2 regions of the Streptomyces sp. NPDC101194 genome follow, and region 2 is predicted to be linked to the other one. Evidence: predicted binding sites of a transcription regulator. Region 2 holds the regulator's gene; the other holds the start of a gene.
The links. The regulator HrcA, encoded in region 2, represses chaperone genes, less so after heat shock. The targets are predictions, from matches to a motif close to TTNGCACTCNGNNNNNCNGAGTGCNAA.
Positions count from the first base shown of each region.

Region 1: the regulator HrcA is predicted to act here: its motif matches at 1,103-1,129, upstream of groES (co-chaperone GroES).

Region 1 covers NZ_JBIWOS010000002.1:579,512-587,309, forward strand. Annotated here, with positions in the region: gene ACIRP2_RS09420 (polysaccharide deacetylase family protein) at 1-259, shown strand, start outside; gene ACIRP2_RS09425 (DUF6234 family protein) at 471-953, opposite strand; gene groES (co-chaperone GroES) at 1,282-1,590, shown strand; gene groL (chaperonin GroEL) at 1,691-3,319, shown strand; gene ACIRP2_RS09440 (hydroxyacid dehydrogenase) at 3,491-4,519, opposite strand; gene ACIRP2_RS09445 (carbohydrate ABC transporter permease) at 4,552-5,406, opposite strand; gene ACIRP2_RS09450 (carbohydrate ABC transporter permease) at 5,403-6,296, opposite strand; gene ACIRP2_RS09455 (ABC transporter substrate-binding protein) at 6,296-7,624, opposite strand.
Region 2 covers NZ_JBIWOS010000001.1:635,677-643,474, reverse strand. Annotated here, with positions in the region: gene ACIRP2_RS02780 (S41 family peptidase) at 1-2,265, opposite strand, end outside; gene ACIRP2_RS02775 (hypothetical protein) at 2,346-2,879, opposite strand; gene ACIRP2_RS02770 (16S rRNA (uracil(1498)-N(3))-methyltransferase) at 2,979-3,725, opposite strand; gene ACIRP2_RS02765 (nitronate monooxygenase) at 3,722-4,798, opposite strand; gene dnaJ (molecular chaperone DnaJ) at 4,923-6,059, opposite strand; gene hrcA (heat-inducible transcriptional repressor HrcA) at 6,060-7,076, opposite strand; gene ACIRP2_RS02750 (MBL fold metallo-hydrolase) at 7,275-7,798, shown strand, end outside.

The DNA of each region.
Region 1 (7,798 bases), on a different contig from region 2:
CGGCAACTACGACGGGGACACGCTCCGCATCGCGAAGTCCTGCGGCATCGAGGCCGTGCCGCTCTGGAACGCGGAAGCGTTCCCGGACCACATGGAATGGCGCGAGGGGGACCAGGACCTGCACCCCGGCGACATCATCCTCACGCACTTCCGCGGCCGGAAGGAGTGGGGAGCCGGCATGACCGACCTGGTCCGCGCCGTCATGAAGACCATCACGGACAAGGGGTACGCCGTGGCCCGGCTGGAGGACTACGTATGACAAGGGCGCACCGGCTGCTCGCCGGACTGCTGACAGCGGGTGCGCTGCTGACCGCCACCACCGCGTGCGCACAGTCGGTGGACCCGATCGAACGGCTGGGCCGCAAGGCCGCGCAGAAGATGACCCGGCCGCGGCCGACGCCCCAGGCCGGCCCGCGAGCGCGTCCGCGCGGCGCTCACGGGGCGCCGCGGTCGCTGGTCGTCGCCTGCCCTCAGCCGCCGGAGTCCAGGCACTCGTGGTCGTCGCCGCCGCTGAGGCACTGGTGGCCGGGCCGTCCGGGGTCGTACGAGGGGGCGGGGGCCGGTGCCGGGTGCGAGCGGCGGTAGTCCTCGTGCCCGGTCTGCACCGTGACCAGGCACAGCAGCAGTGCGGCCAGGACCTGGATCCCACCCGCCCAGGGCCAGTTCGAGCGGATCAGGACCACGGCGAACAGGGAGACCACCGCGGCGAACCCGCCGAAGACGAGGGCCGGCGTCCAGTCCATGGGCGGCGGACCGGTTGCCTCCCGGCCGTCGAGGTCCAGTCGCGAGACCGTCAGGGAGTAGGCGGCGACCGCGCAGATCAGCCCTTCCAGGGCCACCAGCAGCAGACCGAGCAGCACGTCGAGACAGCCGTTGACGGTGCGCGAGTGGTGCCGCGCGGTCGAGGGGCGGGGCGAGGGCGGGGCCGGCGGGCCGTACGGAGATCCGGGCACGCCATCACGGTCGTACGGAACGGATCGGTCCGTCCCCGCGTTGTCCTCAAGGTGTCCGGACCGTTGCCCGGACTGGTGTGCGGTCCGCCGCGCGGGGGTGGCGAGCTGCGGGGGCGGGCAGGGGTCTCGGCACGCCACGACTGGCTGAATTGGCACTCCGCTTGACCGAGTGCTAATCCCGGTCATAGTCTCGGTGCTGGCACTCACCACTGGAGAGTGCCAGCAGTACTGCGCGACTGGCAGGTCCGGCACCCGCGACGACGGATCCACCTGGTCGCCACCCAAAGACTCTTAACCCCGTGAGATCTCCGAAGGGGGAGACCGGATCGTGTCGACCGCCAGCACCAAGGTTGCGATCAAGCCGCTCGAGGACCGCATTGTGGTCCAGCCGCTCGACGCCGAGCAGACCACGGCCTCCGGCCTGGTCATTCCGGACACCGCCAAGGAGAAGCCCCAGGAGGGCGTCGTCCTGGCCGTGGGCCCGGGCCGCTTCGAGAACGGCGAGCGCCTTCCGCTCGACGTCAAGACCGGCGACGTCGTTCTGTACAGCAAGTACGGCGGCACCGAGGTGAAGTACAACGGCGAGGAGTACCTCGTCCTCTCGGCTCGCGACGTTCTCGCGATCATCGAGAAGTAATTCACCCACGTTTGCTTCTGTTCTGCGCCCCTGGCCCCCTGCGAACTAACCAGCCGGGCGGTCGGGGGCGCAGTTCATTTGAGAGGAAAGCTCAGCTCCCATGGCGAAGATTCTGAAGTTCGACGAGGACGCCCGTCGCGCCCTTGAGCGCGGCGTCAACAAGCTTGCCGACACGGTCAAGGTGACGATCGGCCCCAAGGGCCGCAACGTCGTCATCGACAAGAAGTTCGGCGCTCCCACCATCACCAACGACGGTGTCACCATCGCGCGCGAGGTCGAGCTCGACGACCCGTACGAGAACCTCGGCGCCCAGCTGGTGAAGGAAGTGGCGACCAAGACCAACGACGTCGCGGGTGACGGTACGACCACCGCCACCGTGCTGGCCCAGGCGCTCGTCCGCGAGGGTCTGCGCAACGTCGCCGCGGGTGCTTCCCCGGCCGCCCTGAAGAAGGGCATCGACGCCGCGGTCAAGGCCGTGTCCGAGGAGCTCCTCGCGACCGCCCGTCCGATCGACGACAAGACCGACATCGCCGCCGTCGCCGCGCTCTCCGCGCAGGACCCGCAGGTCGGCGAGCTCATCGCGGACGCGATGGACAAGGTCGGCAAGGACGGTGTCATCACCGTCGAGGAGTCCAACACCTTCGGTCTGGACCTCGACTTCACCGAGGGCATGGCCTTCGACAAGGGCTACCTGTCCCCGTACATGGTGACCGACCAGGAGCGCATGGAGGCCGTCCTCGACGACCCGTACATCCTGATCCACCAGGGCAAGATCGGCTCGATCCAGGAGCTGCTCCCGCTGCTGGAGAAGGTCATCCAGGCCGGTGGCTCCAAGCCGCTGCTGATCATCGCCGAGGACGTCGAGGGCGAGGCGCTGTCGACCCTCGTCGTCAACAAGATCCGCGGCACCTTCAACGCCGTCGCGGTGAAGGCCCCGGGCTTCGGTGACCGCCGCAAGGCCATGCTCGGCGACATCGCCACCCTCACCGGTGCGACCGTCATCGCCGAGGAGGTCGGCCTCAAGCTCGACCAGGCCGGTCTGGACGTGCTGGGCACCGCCCGCCGCGTCACCGTCTCCAAGGACGACACGACGATCGTGGACGGCGGCGGCGAGCCCGGCGACGTCAAGGGCCGGGTCAACCAGATCAAGGCCGAGATCGAGGCCACGGACTCCGACTGGGACCGCGAGAAGCTCCAGGAGCGCCTCGCGAAGCTGGCCGGCGGCGTGTGCGTGATCCGTGTCGGTGCCGCCACCGAGGTGGAGCTGAAGGAGAAGAAGCACCGTCTGGAGGACGCCATCTCCGCGACCCGCGCCGCGGTCGAGGAGGGCATCGTCTCCGGTGGTGGCTCCGCCATCGTCCACGCCGTCAAGGTCCTCGACGGCAACCTCGGCAAGACGGGCGACGAGGCCACCGGTGTCGCGGTCGTGCGCCGCGCCGCGGTCGAGCCGCTGCGCTGGATCGCCGAGAACGCGGGCCTCGAGGGTTACGTCATCACCTCGAAGGTCGCCGAGCTCGACAAGGGCCAGGGCTTCAACGCCGCGACCGGCGAGTACGGCGACCTGGTGAAGGCCGGCGTCATCGACCCGGTCAAGGTCACCCGCTCCGCGCTGGAGAACGCCGCGTCCATCGCGTCGCTGCTGCTGACGACCGAGACGCTGGTCGTCGAGAAGCCGGCCGAGGAAGAGGCCGAGGCCGGTCACGGCCACGGTCACGGCCACTCGCACTAGCGCCCCTTCCGGCGACGGTCGCCCCGTCGACCGTCGCCGGTCACGGCACCGGCGTGCAGCACCACAGGCACCGAGGCCCGGTACCCCGTCGCGGGGTACCGGGCCTCGGTGTGTGCGGCGCCCCGGGCCGGGGACGCCGCAGGGGAGGTGCGGGCAGGGACGGAGCCCGCGTCAGGCCGAGTGCGGCAGCGCCTCCGGCAGCACCGGGTCCGCGAAGGGCAGACCCTGTACGTACCGTTCCGTCTCGTCCAGCGCCTGGTCGGCCATCCGGTGCAGTTCGCCGCCCAGCGAACCCGCGACGTGCGGCGTGAGCAGTACATTCGGCAGGTCGTACAACGGCGAGTGCGCGGGCGGGAGTTCGGGTTCCGTCACATCCAGCACCGCGTGCAGCCGACCGGCCGTCAGCTCGGGCAGCAGCGCCTCCTCGTCGACCAGCGAACCCCGCGCCGTGTTGATCAGCGTCGTCCCGGTCGCCATGGCCGACAGCTGAGCCGCGCCGATCAGATGACGCGTCTGAGGAAGCTGCGGCGCGTGCACCGAAACGACCGAACTGCTCGCGCACAGCTCGTCGAGCGAGGTGAGCCGTACACCGAGCCGCGCCGCCTCCGGACCGTCCACGTACGGGTCGTACAGCAGGACGTCCAGATCGAAGGGGCGCAGCAGTTCGATCACGCGCCGGCCGATGCGGGAGGCGCCGATGATGCCGACCGTGCGGCGGTAGTTGCCCCAGCCGTCGAGTTCCGCGAGCCAGTCGTGGTCGGCGCGCAGGGTGCGGTAGCGGTCCGCGGAGTGCAGGACCCGCTTGCCCGCGAAGAGGATCGCGGCAAGGGTGAATTCGGCGACGGGCAGCGCGTTGGCCCCGGCCGCCGTGGTGACGGCGAGCCCGCGCTCCCAGCAGGCGTCGGTGATGTGGTGCTTCACGGAACCCGCCGCGTGCACCACGGCGCGCAGCCGGGGCGCGGCCGACAGCACCTCGGCGGTGAGCGGGGTCGCGCCCCAGCAGGTGAACAGCACCTCGGCCTCGGCCAGCGCGGCGGCCACCTCGGGCGTCGGGTCGGCCAGGTCGTGGGCGACGAGGTACGGGTCGGTGCGGGTGAGGGCGGCCAGCCGGGCGCGATGGCGGTCGGCGAGCAGGCGGTCGGCGACGCCGGGGCCCATCGCGAGCAGGGCCGTCGGCCGGTTGTCGGTGGCGTGGGACATGGTGGAACTCGTACTCCTCAGGGCTCGCGCGGTCACTTGACGCTGCCGGCGGTCAGACCGGCCTTCCAGTGCCGCTGCAGCGAGACGAAGGCGACGATCAGGGGGATGACGGCGAGGAGCGAGCCGGTGACGACGAGCGGATAGAAGCTCGGCTCGCCATGAGTGTTGGTGTTCCAGGAGTACAGACCGAGGCTCAGTGGGAAGAGCTTGCGGTCCGAGAGCATCACGAGGGGGAGGAAGAAGTTGTTCCAGATCGCGGTGAACTGGAAGAGGAAGACGGTCACGAAGCCCGGCATGACCATGCGCAGCCCGATGGACCAGAAGACGCGCAGCTCGCCGGCCCCGTCGATACGGGCGGCCTCCAGGGCCTCGTTCGGTATGTAGCCGGTGCTGAACACCCGGGCGAGATACACGCCGAACGGGTTGACCAGCACCGGGATCAGCACGGACCAGTAGGTGTTGACCAGGCCGGTCTTGGAGGCCAGGAGATACATCGGCAGGGCGAGCGCCGTGGTGGGGACGAGCACGCCCATCAGCACGAGGCCGAACAGCTTCTCCTTGCCCCGGAATTCGTACTTGTCGAAGGCGTACCCCGCGGCGACGCAGATCAGCGAGCAGACGATCGCCCCGCCGCCCGCGTAGAGAAGGCTGTTGAGGTACCAGCGGAAGTAGATCCCGTCGCCGTAGGAGGCCAGGTTCGACAGGTTCTCGCCGAGGTTGAAGCCCTCGAAGGAGAACGCGTTGCCCGCGAGCAGACCGCCGGTGTCCTTCGTGGCGGCGGTGACCAGCCAGACGAGGGGGAAGAGCATGTAGACGACGGCGAGCACAAGGAAGCCGTTGACCGCGGTCTTCGACATCCAGCGGCCGCGGGAGGCGGGGGAGTTCATGCTTTCTTGCCCTTCCGGCCGGTGAAGCGGGTGACGACGAAGGACAGCAGCGCGGCCGTGAGCGCCAGCAGGATGGAGGCTGCCGCGGCGAGACCGTAGTCGTTGCGTTCGAAGGCCGCGGTGTACGCGTACATGTTCGGCGTCCAGGTGGAGGTGACGGCGGAGCCGGTTCCCTTGTTGAGGATCAGCGGCTCGGTGAAGAGCTGGAGCGAGCCGATGACCGTGAACAGCGCGACCATCACGACCGAGGCGCGGATCAGCGGAACCTTGATGCTGAGCGCGACGCGCCAGGCACCGGCCCCGTCGACCGTCGCCGCTTCGAGCACGGAGCGGTCGATCGCCTGCAACGCGGCGTAGAAGATCACCATGTTGTAGCCGAGCCACTCCCACAGGGCGATGTTGACGATGGAGGGAAGGGCGCCTTCGGGGGAGAAGAAGTCGAAGCCGATCCCGCCGGACTCCATGGCGCTGACCACCGGGCTGAGCTGCGGTGTGTAGAGGTACACCCAGATCAGCGCGGCGATGATGCCGGGCACGGCGTGCGGCAGGAAGAGCGCCAGCTGGAAGAACCGGCGGGCACGGGCCAGCGCGGAGTCCAGCAGCAGGGCGAGGGCGAGGGCTCCGATGAGCAGCAGCGGAATGTAGAACAGGCAGTATCCGAGGAGTACCCCGAAGCCCTCGCGGAACGCCCGGTCGCCCAGGGCCGCCGTGTAGTTGTCGAGTCCGCTGAAGACGGTCTCGGTGCCACCGAAGCCCAGGCCGGACTGTTTCTCGGTGAACAGGCTGAGCCAGACCGCGTATCCGATCGGCAGCACCATGGCCACGGTGAACAGTACGAAGAAGGGCCCCAGCAGGATGGCGGCGGCTCTGGTCGTCCGGGCGCGCTTCATCAGCCTGCGTCCTCGACCTTCAGACCGCGCTTCTTCAGCTCGGCGACCGTGGCGTCGTGCCCGGCCTTCACGGCGTCCTTGATGGTGGTGCCGCCGCTCGCGACCTTGCCGAACTGGTCCTTCATGGTGGTGTTCGTGGTGCCGGTCGTCGGGCCCCAGTTCCAGTTCTGGCCGATCGACGTCGCGGCGCCCTCGAACACCTGGTAGATGTCCTCGCCGCCGTAGAATCCGGCGTCGAAGGACTTCTTGGCCACCGGGCGCAGGGCGGACGCGGCCGGGAAGGCGCTCGAAGTGCCGGACTCGATGCGGGCCTTGATGCCTTCCTCGGTGGTCGACATCCAGGTGGCGAACTCGACCGCGGCCTCGGCCTTCTTGCTGGTCTTGGTCACCGCGAAGGTGGAGCCGCCGAGCATGCCGCTGGCGGGCTTGCCGTCCCAGCTGGGCATCGGGGCGACGGCCCACTTGCCGCTCTGCTCGGGCAGCGTGCCCTTGAGGACGCCCGCGCCCCAGGCGGCGCCGAGGTAGCCGACGGTGCCGCCGTTCTTGAGCGAGTTGGTCCACTCGGGGCTGAACGAGGCGTTGGCGCGGATCAGGTCGTCGTCGAGCAGGCCCTGCCAGTAGTCGGCGACCTTGTTGGTGGCCGCGTCGGCGGTGCTGACCTTCCAGGTGTCGCCCTCGGGCTTGTACCACTGGGCGCCCGCCTGCCAGGCCATCGCCTGGAACGTGGTCGGGTCGTCGGGGAAGAAGGTGCCGATGCGGGCGTTCTTGTCGGCCTTCTTCACCTTCTCGGCGGCCTTGCGGAAGTCGGCCCAGGTCTTGGGGACCTCGACGCCGTACTTCTCGAACAGGTCCTTGCGGTAGTAGAAGGACTGCGGGGAGGCGTCGAACGGGACGGCCCAGTTCTTGCCGCCCAGTGTGGTCAGTTCGACCGCCTGCGGCAGCAGCTTCTTCCGGATGTCTTCGGTGAAGTACTGGCCGATGTCCTGGAGCGCGCCCTGGCTGACGTACTCCGGGAGCTGCGGGTACTCGATGGAGACCAGGTCCGGCGCGTTGCCCGCCTTCACCGCGTTGGAGATCTTGGCGTAGCCGCCCGCGTTGCCGGACGGGATCTCCTCGTACACCACCTTGATGTTCTTGTGCGAGGCGTTGAACGCGTCGACGACCTCCTTGGACCCCTTGGCCCAGCCCCAGAAGGTGATGCTGACGGGCTTGCCGTCGCTTCCGGCGGCGGCATCGCCGTCGCCGCTGCCGCCACAGGCCGTGAGAACGGCGAGGGCGGTGGCGGCGCCGACTACGGCGAGGGACGTTCTGCTCGAACTGCGGCTCACAGCGAGGCTCCTGAACAGGCGACGACATTGGCGTTGGCCGTGATCCTTGGACCAGCCGTGACCGAAGTCAAGAGCGAAAGAGCGATTGATCGAAAAAAGATCAGATAAGTTGCGTACGGAAGTGGGTGGAATGCCCTGCGTGACCGGTCCGCGAGCGCCGCGGGAACGCCGGCC
Region 2 (7,798 bases):
GCCGAGTTCTCCCTGCACCTCCCACAGCAGGTCCACCAGGTCGTCGTGGGTCGCGACGCGCTCCAGCACCGGGCGGTAGCGGTCCAGCACTCCGTCCCAGTCGACGCCGCCCATGTCGGGACGCCAGAAGTTGTCCCGCATGATGCGCCCGGCCTCGTCGTACATCTGACGCCACTCGGCGGCCGGGTCGAGGATCCGGCGGATCCGGGAGAGATCGACGGTGACGCTGCTGTCGCCGTCGTGGTCGTCGTCCCCGGCCGGTACGCGGGTGTCGGACGGCACGACTCGCAGCTTGCCCCGGGTCCGCAGAACGATCCGCTTGCCGTCGCCGCTGACCTCGAAACCGCCGACGTCCGAGGCGATTTCCTCGCAGCGCAGCTTCTCCAGGTCGTACCGTTCCAGGACGGTCTCGGGCCGCCGGGAGTCGGGGGTGGCACCGCTCGTACCGAGCACCCCGGTCACCGGATGGTTCAGCCACAGCAGCCCGTCCCTGGCCGCCCGCAGCGTGGAGTAGCTGGCGGCCTCGACGGGCAGCGGCACGATCCGCTCGGCGAGTCCTTCGAGGTCGATCCGGGTGACGGGCAGCGCGGTCGGGTTGTCCTCGCCGTCGCCGCCCTTCTCCTTCTCGGTCGGGCGGCCGTGGCGCTGCGGCCCGAACGGGGAGGGCGTGGTGGCGGCGAGCGTCAGCAGATGCGGACGGCAGGCGCCGATGAAGGCCAGGTCGAAGACGTGGGCGTCGTAGACCGGGTCGAAGGACCGCTCGGACAGGAACGCGAGGTGCTTGCCGTCGGTGGTGAACGCGGGGGCGAAGTCCCGGAAACGCAGCGGGGTGGCCTCGGCGACGGACAGATCCGCGAGGTGCGCGAGCTTGAGCTGTCTGAGCGGATCGGGTCCGGGGTGCGACCAGGCCAGCCAGGAGGAGTCCGGCGAGAAGACGAGCCCGGAGACGTCGCCGTGCTCGCTGCGGTCCACCTCGTGGACCTCACCGCTCTCCCGCTCGACGATCAGCACCCGTCCGTCGTGCGCGGCGACGGCGAACCGGCTGCCGTCCGGTGCCGCGGCCAGGTCGAGGACCCTGCCGATACGGCCCGCGGCGAGGCGACGCGGTACGGCACCCGGTGCGGTGCCCGTGGCGGGGGCGCACTCCAGGGCGTCGTCGCCCTCGGCGTCGGTGACCCAGACGGCGTGCTGGTCGCCGTCCGCCTGGAAGGCGCGGGGCATCCGGGCCCGTACCCCCGGTTCCACGGCGAGCGCGCGGGCCGGGCCCTCGCGGTGGGTGACCCAGTGGACGGCACCGCGCGTCCCGACGGCACTGCCGCGTCCCGTACGGTCCGGGGACGCGGAGTCGAGGTGGCTGCCCGCGTGCACGGGGTGCGGCTGGAGGTCGGCGCGCTGGCCGCCGAGCCGGATGTCGAGGCGGCGGGGCTCGGCTCCTTCCAGGTCGTCCAGCAGCCAGAGTTCACCGGCCGAGGCATAGCAGACGCGGGTGCCGTCGGTGGTCGCGTGACGGGCGTAGAAGCCTTCGACGCCGCTGTGGCGGCGCAGGTCCGAACCGTCGGGGAGCGAGGAGTAGAGCGCACCGACCCCTTCGTGGTCGGAGAGGAACGCGACCCGTTCCGACGTGCGCGACTCCGGTCGGTCGGCGAAGGCCCCGCCGCCCACCCACATCGGGGCTTCGATGTTCCCGTCGAGGTCCTCGTGCAGCCGTACGAACTCCGCCGGGCCGTCGCTCGCGCCCTCTGCCGCGATCCACAACTTGCCCGCGGTGCCGCCCCGGTAGCGCTTCCAGGTGGCGGCCTCGCGCCCCATCGTGGCCGAGAGCAGCAGGATCCGTCCGCCGGGCCCGTACGCGAGGGAGCCGACCGGCCCGTACGGCAGGGTCCGCGCGGGACCGCCGTCGACCGGGACGGCCCTGGCCCAGCTGCGCCGCATCGACGCCTGCCCCTGGGCGCTGATGACCAGTACGTCGCCCTCGGGCGTCCAGCCGCGGACGGAGGTCCGGGCGTCGCCCCAGTACGTGAGCCGCTCGGAGGGGCCGCCGTCCACCGGCGCGATGTGAACCTCCGGGGCCCCGTCCCGGGTGGACGTCCAGGCGACCCGGGTTCCGTCGGGAGATATCCGTGGGTTGGTGACCGGTCGGTTGTCGGCGCTGGCACGCCAGGCGCGGCCGCCGTCCAGCGGCGCCAGCCAGACATCGTCCTCGGCGGTGAAGGCGATCACATCACCCTGGACATGGGGGTATCGGAGGTAGGCAGGCTGCGTCACACCGATCACCCTAGGCCGCGGGCGTGCTCCGCGGAACCGAGTTGGCCGGACTCCGCCGGGCGGCCGGACGGCGGGCGCGATCACTTGCCCCGGGGCGCCTCGGTCACCGTGACCGTCACGGTGACCGTCGGCCGGGCGCCGCCGTTGCCGCCGCCGAGGGGCGGGTTCACGGCAACGGCCGACGGGGCGGCGTTGCAGTCGCCGAGCACATCTGCCCGGAAAACGACCTTCCCGGCAGCCTTCCCGGTCAGATCCCCGCGCACGCAACGCTCGTCGAGCGCCTGGGTCACCTGGCCTGCGATCGTGATGGCCTTGCCCTGGCCGGTCCTCCCGGTGCAGTCGACGTCCGCGATCCGGCGCGCGGAGGCGGAGGGCGACGCGATCTTGATCCGGTCCCCCACCACGTCGGCCGTGCAGCTGAGCCACTGGACATCGACCCCGTTGCGCTCCAGGGCGCTGGTGCCGGTCCGGTCGGTGGTCACGGCGATGGATGCGGAGTTCAACTCGCCCGCGGGTTCACAGGCCACGACACCTGCGACCGCCGCGCCCGCGAGTGCGGACGCGGCCAGAAAGCGACGGATACTTCCCTGACCCCATGCCCTTGATGTCCCCATACGGGCAGCTTCCCACCGTTCCCCCGCGGGGCGGTAGACGGCTTGCGGACACATCAGGGGCGGCTCCGGCGCACGAAAGGGGGCTTGGACGGGTCGGTCTCACGACCAGCGGCCGGTGCGCCCCAGCAGCAGTGCCGTTGCCGCCGTACCGGCCGTCGAGGTGCGCAGGACGCTCGTGCCGAGCCGGCAGATCCGGGCGCCCGCCGCGGCGAAGGCCTCCAGTTCGTCCGGTGAGACCCCGCCCTCGGGGCCGACGACCAGCACGATCTCGCCCTGGGTGGGGAGTTGGGCGGTGGCCAGCGGCTCGCTGTCGTACCCCCGCTCCTCGTGCAGGACGGCGGCGAAGTCCGCCGTGGCCACGAGCGCGGCGACCTGTCTGGTCGTCAGTGCGTCCGCGACCTCGGGAAAGCGGACCCGGCGCGACTGCTTGCCCGCCTCCCGGGCGGTGTTGCGCCATTTCGCCAGGGACTTGAGGCCGCGGTCGCCCTTCCACTGCGTGATGCAGCGCGATGCCTGCCAGGGCACGATCGCGTCGACACCGGTCTCCGTCATCGTCTCGACGGCGACCTCGCCGCGGTCGCCCTTGGGCAGGGCCTGGACGACGGTGACACGGGGTGCGGGCCGGGGCTCCTCGTGGACGGCGACCAGGTCGGTGACCACGAGCCGGTCCTTTCCCTCGGCGGCCCTGACGACGCCCTCCGTCCAACGGCCGTGGCCGTCCGTCAGCACGACGTCCTCACCCGCGCGCAGCCGCTTCACCGACACGGCGTGGCGGCCCTCGGCCCCTTCCAGGACGAACTCGGGCCCGTCGGGAACCTGTTCGACGACGAAGACCGGTGCGGTCACTGCGTACTCCCTGTGCTCACTGCCGTCCGTGCGGCGTCCAGTTCTTCGGCGAGCAGGCCGACCAGCCGGCCGGCCGGCAGCTCGCGTGCCATCCGATGCCCCTGCCCCGCCCATAGCGCCATGCCCTGGGCGTCCCCGGCCCTGGCCGCCGCCTTGCGCAGGCCGGCGGTCAGATGGTGGACCTGCGGGTAGGCGGCCGGGGCGTACGGACCGTGCTCACGCATGAAACGGTTGACCAGGCCCCGGGCCGGGCGACCGGAGAACGCCCGGGTCAGGGCGGTCCGTACGAACAGCGGATTGGTCAGTGCCTGCTTGTGCAGCAGATGCGCCCCGGACTCGGGGCAGACGAGGAAGGCCGTGCCGAGCTGCGCCGCCTCCGCGCCCGCGGCGAGCACCGCGGCGATCTGCGATCCGCGCATCAGCCCGCCCGTGGCGATGATCGGCACCTGTACCGTCTCGCGGACCTGGGCCACCAGGGAGAGCAGTCCTATCCCCGTGCCGTCGGTCTGCGGGTCGTCCCGGTGGGTGGACTGGTGGCCGCCCGCCTCCATGCCCTGGACGCAGACCGCGTCGGCACCCGCCCACTGCGCGGCCTGGGCCTCCTCGGGCGTGGTGACCGTCACCACCGTGCAGGTGCCGACTCCGGCGAACGCGTCGAGGGTGTCGCGGGTCGGGCAGCCGAAGGTGAAGGAGACGGCCGGGACCGGGTCCTCCAGGAGGATGGCGAGTTTCGCCTCGTAGCCGTCGTCGCCGCCGCCGGAGTCCGGGTCGCCGAGCGGGGTCTCGTACCACGCGGCCTCACCGGCGAGCTGGTGCCGGTACACCTCGACGGCGCTCGGGTCGGCGAGCCCCGGCTGCGGCATGAAGAGGTTGACGCCGAAGGGCTGACCGGTCAGCCCGCGCAGCTGCTTGATCTCGTTGTACATGCCGTCCGCGGTCTTGTACCCGGCGGCGAGGAAACCCAGCCCGCCCGCCTCGGCGACGGCGGCGACGAGCTGCGGACAGGACGCCCCACCCGCCATCGGGGCCTGCACGATCGGATACCGGCAGAGATCGGTCAACACGGATGACATGACCGCATCGTGTCACGTCCCGCACGCCTCGGCGTGCGCGGCCTGCGGTCCATTTTGCCCTTAAACGCCGGACGGGCCCGGTGAGCGAGCCCGTCCGGCGGTCAGGAACGGTGTGCGGGGACCGTCAGCGGCCGTTGAAGGCGTCCTTCAGCCGGGAGAAGAGCCCCTGCTGTCCGGGCTGGAACTGGCCGGTGGGCCGCTCCTCTCCGCGCATCTTCGCCAGGTCCCGCAACAGTCGTTCCTGCTCCGGATCCAGCTTCGTCGGGGTCATCACCTCGACGTGCACGATCAGATCGCCGCGCCCGCCGCCCCGCAGATGCGTGATGCCGCGTCCGTGCAACGGGACGGACTGGCCGGACTGGGTGCCGGGTCTGATGTCGACCTCCTCCAGTCCGTCGAGCGTCTCCAGCGGCACCTTGGTGCCGAGCGCGCCCGCCGTCATGGGGATGGTGACCGTGCAGTGCAGATCGTCGCCGCGGCGCTGGAACACCGGGTGCGGCAGCTCGTGGATCTCCACGTAGAGATCGCCGGCCGGGCCGCCGCCGGGGCCGACCTCGCCCTCGCCCGCGAGCTGGATGCGCGTGCCGTTGTCGACACCTGCGGGGATCTTCACGGTGAGTGTGCGCCGCGAGCGGATGCGGCCGTCGCCGGCACACTCCGGGCAGGGGGTCGGCACGACCGTGCCGAAGCCCTGGCACTGCGGGCAGGGCCGCGAGGTCATGACCTGGCCCAGGAAGGACCGGGTGACCTGGGAGACCTCACCGCGGCCGCGACACATGTCACAGGTCTGGGCGGAGGTGCCGGGCGCGGCGCCCTCGCCGTTGCAGGTCGCGCAGACGACGGCCGTGTCGACCTGGATGTCCTTGGTGGTGCCGAACGCGGCCTCTGCCAGGTCGATCTCCAGCCGGATCATCGCGTCCTGACCGCGCCGGGTGCGCGAACGGGGTCCGCGCTGCGACGACGTGCCGAAGAACGCGTCCATGATGTCGGAGAAGTTGCCGAAGCCGCCCTGTCCGAATCCGCCCGCGCCACCGCCGCCGGAGGCGGACAGCGGGTCGCCGCCGAGGTCGTAGACCTGCTTCTTCTGCGGGTCCGACAGCACCTCGTAGGCGGCGTTGATCTCCTTGAACCGCTCCTGGGTCTTCGGATCGGGGTTCACATCCGGATGCAGCTCACGGGCGAGCCGCCGGAATGCCTTCTTGATCTCGTCCTGAGATGCGTCGCGGCGTACGCCGAGTACGGCGTAGTAGTCCGTGGCCACTTACGACTCCGCCAGGATCTGTCCGACGTAACGTGCCACTGCGCGTACCGCTCCCATCGTTCCGGGGTAGTCCATGCGGGTCGGTCCGACCACGCCGAGTTTGGCGACTGCCTCGTCGCCCGAACCGTAGCCGACCGCGACGACGGACGTGGAGTTGAGGCCCTCGTGGGCGTTCTCGTGCCCGATCCGTACGGTCATGCCCGAGTCCTTGGCCTCGCCGAGCAGCTTCAGCAGCACGACCTGCTCCTCCAATGCCTCCAGCACCGGCCGGATCATCACGGGGAAGTCGTGCCCGAACCGGGTGAGGTTGGAGGTGCCGCCGATCATCAGCCGCTCCTCCGTCTCCTCGACGAGGGTTTCGAGCAGGGTGGAGAGCACGGTGGACACGGTTCCCCGGTCCTCGCTCTCGAAGGATTCCGGCAGGTCCTGCACCAGCTGCGGGACGTCCGTGAAGCGGCGCCCGACGACCCGGCTGTTGAGCCGGGCCCGCAGATCGGCGAGAGAGGTCTCACCGAACGGAGCGGGGCAGTCGATCATGCGCTGTTCGACCCGGCCGGTGTCCGTGATCAGCACGAGCATCAGCCGGGCGGACGCCAGCGAGAGCAGTTCCACATGCCGCACCGTGGACCGGGTCAGCGAGGGGTACTGCACGATGGCGACCTGCCGGGTCAGCTGCGCGAGCAGCCGAACGGTGCGGCCCACGACGTCGTCGAGGTCGACAGCGCCGTCGAGGAAGTTGTGAATGGCGCGACGTTCCGGCGACGAGAGGGGCTTGACGCCCGCGAGCTTGTCGACGAAGAGCCGGTAGCCCTTGTCCGTCGGGATGCGTCCCGCGCTGGTGTGGGGCTGGGCGATGAAGCCCTCGTCCTCCAGCACCGCCATGTCGTTGCGGACGGTGGCCGGGGAGACCCCCAGCTTGTGCCGTTCGGTGAGCGCCTTGGAGCCGACGGGCTCCTCGGTGCCGACATAGTCCTGGACGATGGCGCGCAGCACTTCGAGTCTGCGTTCGCTGAGCATCGCGCACACCTCCAGCTGTGTTTCCTCGGTGGTTCTCGGGCCGTTCCTGTTTCTTTCCCAGGAATCCTCCTGGCACTCTGTCGATGTGAGTGCCAGCAACCCCCCGGCCAGTGTACGGCGGACGAGTGGGGGCCTAGCAAGGGCGACCGGCCACCCTGCCGCGATACCGTGCAGGTCTTTTGCGGATAGCGTCGCGGTATGAACGCCTCTTGGGAAGAGTTCGGCTGGGAGCGACTCGGTCACGGAGTGGGCCGGCGGCGGCTTCCCGGGTGGGATGCGACGGTCGCGCTGGTGGCCGGAACGGACGGCGCGCTGCTCTACGACACCGGATCGACGCTCCGCGAGGGGGCACAGGTGCGGGCCCAGGCACAGGCCCTGCTGGGTCGGAGGGTGACGCATATCGCACTCAGCCACCCCCATTTCGACCATGTGCTCGGCACCGCGGCCTTCTCCGGCGCCGAGGTGTACGGAGCGGTCGGCATGGCCGGTCTCCTGGAGCGCGGGGCGGACGAGCTGTGCTCCGACGCGGTGCGCCACGGGGTGCCCGAGCACGACGCGGTGGAGGCCGCCGGTGTGCTGGTGGCGCCTCAACACGAGGTGTGCGGCGAGTGGACCCTCGATCTGGGCGGCGGCCGTCAGGTGCTGCTGGTGAACATGGGCCCCGCCCACAGCGGCCAGGATCTGGTGGCCCTCGTCCCCGGCTCCCCGACGGTGGTGCTCTG